2 regions of the Billgrantia hypersalina genome follow, and region 2 is predicted to be linked to the other one. Evidence: riboswitches for the same ligand, from Rfam matches in the RefSeq annotation. Region 2 holds a riboswitch; the other holds the start of a gene.

Region 1 (2,196 bases), on a different contig from region 2:
ACGAGCATCGACATGCCTTACGTAGTCGCACCGGACCTTGCCGCCTTCAACGCCTACCTGCCGGAAGACGCCGGGGTCGAACTCCTTTCCGGCCAGGCACGGATCGCCACCCACTTGCGACTGGAAGGCCTGGGTGCCGAAGGCAACCTGGAACTGCACGCACCCGACGCCCGCCTCGCCTTCGGCGAGCAGATCCTCAGCGGGGCACTGGCGTTGGAGACACGCCTTGCCGATGGCGACCTGGAAACGCTGGACTTCGATATCTCCGGCTCGCAGGTGACGCTGAGGGACATCCGACTGGAGAGCGGCACCGGTGGCCCGGTGCATGGCTGGTGGGCACGGCTTGTCGTACCCGAGGGAAGCCTGCGCTGGGAGGCACCACTTGAACTCGATGCCCGGCTCGACCTGGCCATGCGCGACAGCGGCCTGCTGGTCAACCTTCTCGTCGACGCCGCCCGCGAACGACGCTGGCTGCGCGACAGACTCACGCTGGGTGAAGTGCGCGGCGAGACCCGCGTGCTGTTCGCAGACGACACCATTCACCTGGAGAATCTCGCCGTGCACGCCGGGGAGCGTCTGGAGCTGCTTGCCAACGTCGCGCTGCGCGACTCACACCTGGCGGGCCGCGCCTTCGCCCGCTACGGGCCGCTGCGGCTGGGCATCGAACTGGAGGGTGACCGCCGCCGCTGGCAGCTGCGCAACGCCCGCGAGTGGTACTGGAGCGGGCAACCCGCCGGCATGTTGACGTTGCCTGAAAGCGAGTCCTGGTTCGAACAGCTGGGCGTTCTGGCCGAATGATGCACGCTTCACGGCGATCGACTGGCAAGTCCCGGCCGACCTGTTAGACTCTGGTCCAGACGCTTGACGGGGTGCCGGTGGAACCGGCTGAGATCGCCATACGACATGACTGCTAGCAGTCCTGTCGTCACGGCGGGGCCCGTAGAACCTGATCCGGCTCGTACCGGCGTAGGGATCAAGCGGTGGCCCCTGTCGCGGCACGCAACCGTCGTCGTACGCCCGCCACCCCTTCCTTCCTCCCGTTCGCTCCGGATCCCATTCGATACCGGAGGCAAGATGGGCTATCGCTTCACCGACCTCACCCGTGCCTGCCAGGCGGACTGGCGTGACTACGTCGAGCACGATTTCGTACGTCATTTGGGTGCCGGCACTCTCGCTGAAAGCGCCTTTCGCCACTACCTGCAGCAGGACTACCTGTTCCTGATCCACTTCGCCCGCGCCTACGCACTCGCCGCCTACAAGAGCCGCACCCTGGCCGACCTGCGCCAGGCCTACGATGGCCTCAAGGCGATCGTCGACGTGGAGCTCGACCTTCACGTGGGCTACTGCCAGGAATGGGGCATCTCTGAGGTGGAGCTTGCCGCGCTGCCCGAGGCACGGGCGACGATGGCCTACACCCGCTACGTACTGGATACCGGCAACCGCGGCGACCTGCTCGACCTGCATGTGGCACTCGCACCCTGTCTGGTGGGTTACGGCGAGATCGCCAATTGGCTGAACGCCCAGGCCTTCACCGTGCGTGGCAGCGCCAACCCCTATGACGCCTGGATCGCCATGTACGAAAGCGAGGAATTCCAGAACGCCATGGACGCCGAGCTCGCATGGCTCGACGCACGCCTGGCCGACGTCACCCCGGCGCGCTTCGGCGAGCTCGTCGAGGTGTTCCGCGACGCCACCCGGCTCGAGATCGATTTCTGGCAGATGGGGCTGGATCACGCAGACTAGCCCACTGCCTGACCGGTGCCGCTGCGAAGACGCGAGGGGCGCCGGGGGCAGGCCGAAGAGGAGGTCCTAAGCCATGGATGGCGTAGGTAGCGTACAGGGAGGTATTTACAGCGCCTCCTCGAAGGCCTGCCGCCGGAGCAGCCCCGACTCAAGGCGGAAACGACCCAGCCCGCAACGAAAGCGGGCAACCACGCTTGACGGGGTGCCGTTGAAGACGGCTGAGATCATGCAGCGCCGCGCGCCCAGCATGGATCCCGTTGAACCTGAACTGGCTAGGACCAGCGTAGGGATCAAGCGACACGCAGCCGGGCGCCGCCCTGCTGCCCCTGTCCTCCCCAGCTGTCCTCCCTGACGACCCACAACAAGGGAGAACACCCATGAGCAAGACCGCCCACTTCCTCGCCGAGACCGCCAAGGTCGACGAGGCCGCCATTCAGCCGCTGCCCGGTTCGC
Region 2 (2,196 bases):
TGGCCGATCAGGTGGCCATCAACCACCGCACCGCTCCGATCAGCGAGCGGCACCGGGTGATGCTCGATTTCGCAATGCACTGTGGGCTGGAGGTGGGCGAGCTCACCGATGAATGGCAGGCGCGCCTGATCGAGGTCGGCTTCACCCAGAGCGACATCTGGGATATCGGCGCCATTACAGCCTTCTTCGGCCTCTCCAACCGCCTCGTCACACTCACCGGCACGCCGCCCAATCCCGAGTTCTACCTGATGGGCAGGGTGCCGCGGGAGAAGGGGTAATGGAATCGAGGTCGGCAGGGCCTAGCTGCGGCACGTCTCCAGCAGCATCAGCACCGGTTCGAGTTGGCTGACGTGCAGCGCCAGCACGCTGTTCCCGGGGGTGTCGTCGGCGGGACGGATCACCGCGAACTCCCCCTCTTCGAGATGAAATTCGTGAATTTCCCGCGGGCCGCGCAGCGTCTGACAGCGAATCGAGCGGTAGGCGTCGTCCTCGCCGTAGGTAAGGCGGTGGTAGACCTTGAAAAAAGTGTAGAGCGTGAGGCCACGATCGAAGGCGGGCCAGCGGGCGGGAATGGTGCGCGTCTCTTCGTCCAGCGCCATGCCCTTGGCTTCAGCCTCGGTAATGGCGTGCGCCAGCGGCTCGGCAAGCAGTGATGCCTCGTCACGCGGCAGCGGAGCGGCCTTCTCGAAAGCCTCTTGATAACGCAGCCGTACCTGCTCCAGATCGTTGAGCGTGGCGATACGGTGGTCGCTATGTGCCAGGTCGGAAGGTTCGAAGCCGCCGTTTTCCCAGCCATGGATGACCCGCAGCGTCAGCCGTCCGCTGGCCAGGGGGTCGCAGACCAGTGCCTGCAGGGCGATCCGCAGGTGGAGTTGGCGTTCGATAGCCAGGTTGTCAAAGGCGGAATAGGGGTCGGCAAAGAGGCGGTGCAAATGCCCGGGGGCGTGTTCCTTGGCTTCACTGAAAGGCATGGTGGTTCCCTGCGAGGGTAGTCGTTCTGGTTTTATGGTTGTTATATCATTTCAGGGGATTCGAGGCATATCGACTCATGCAACGCGGCGTTGTGCCTTACCCTTGTAGACCGCCATAGTAAATTCTCTCATTCATTGTCGCCAGGGGAGTCCCGCCGTGCGGGCTGAGAGGGCCAAGTGCCGACCCTGGAACCTGATCCGGTTCATACCGGCGGAGGAAGCGCGACATGCCCTACCTGACGTCAGCCGTGCTTGGCGCGGCGCTCATTTGCTTTGCTTTTCTGGGCCTCAGGGCTCGCCGGGCCGACGGCCCGCTCGACGACTACGTCACCGCCCGTAATTCCCAGCCTGCTGCAACCCTGGGATTCTCGTTCCTGGCTTCCGGCATGGGCGCGTGGATTCTCTTCGCGCCGCCGGAGATCGGCGCCTTCGTTGGCCCCGTCGCGCTGGCGGGGTATGCCATCGGTTCGGCGCTGCCTTTCATCGTGCTGGGTCTCTACGGACCGGCGATTCGCCGTCACTTGCCTGAAGGGCGCAGCATCGGGGAGTTCGCCGAAGCCTGCTACGGGGCAGGCGTGCGCCGCTGGGTGGCGCTGGTGTCGATCCTCTACATGGCCTGTTTCCTGGCTGCCGAGCTGACCGCCATCGGGGCGATCACGATACTGCTCTCGGATGTGCCGCCGGCGCTGGTGGTAATCGGCGTCGCGGTGACCACGCTGATCTATACCGCCATCGGTGGGCTGCGGGCGAGCCTGGCCACCGACCGCTGGCAGGCGTGGCTGCTGATCGTGCTGCTGCTGGTGGTGGGCGGCATAGCGCTTGCCCGCCTGCCGGAGATGCCTGCCGAGGCGACCCTCCCGTCGATCCCCACCGGCAGTGCGCTGGGCGTGGCGCTGACGTTGGTCATCGCAGTGACGGCTGCCAACCTATTCCACCAAGGCTACTGGCAGCGGGTATGGGCGGCACGTGACGACAGCGCCTTGAATCGCGGCGCCTGGCTGGGCGGTGCTATTACCGTGGCCGTGGCGGCGATGGTGGGCGGGCTTGGCATGCTGGCGGCAATGAGTGGCGTTGCCCTGGGCGAGCCGCCGATTCCCTTCTTCGCGCTGTTGAGCGAAGCGCCGGGCTGGCTGGCGCTGCCGTCGCTGGTGCTGGCCGTCACATTGGTCGCTTCCAGCGTCGATACCCTGCAGAACGGCATTGCTTCGCTGGTCGTGGCGGGCTC

The links. Region 2 has a riboswitch for thiamine pyrophosphate ahead of ACOJCM_RS12470 (sodium:solute symporter family transporter). Riboswitches for the same ligand answer to the same signal wherever they lie in the genome.
Region 1: linked by a shared signal. The riboswitch ahead of tenA (thiaminase II) and the one ahead of ACOJCM_RS12470 (sodium:solute symporter family transporter) in region 2 are both predicted to bind thiamine pyrophosphate.

Annotation. Positions count from the first base shown of each region.
Region 1 is NZ_JBMIQI010000006.1:81,459-83,654, forward strand. It holds gene ACOJCM_RS03835 (hypothetical protein) at 1-798, shown strand, start outside; TPP riboswitch at 856-990, shown strand; gene tenA (thiaminase II) at 1,075-1,743, shown strand; TPP riboswitch at 1,932-2,050, shown strand; gene thiC (phosphomethylpyrimidine synthase ThiC) at 2,121-2,196, shown strand, end outside.
Region 2 is NZ_JBMIQI010000012.1:336,794-338,989, forward strand. It holds gene ACOJCM_RS12460 (peroxidase-related enzyme) at 1-278, shown strand, start outside; gene ACOJCM_RS12465 (hypothetical protein) at 300-971, opposite strand; TPP riboswitch at 1,105-1,209, shown strand; gene ACOJCM_RS12470 (sodium:solute symporter family transporter) at 1,199-2,196, shown strand, end outside.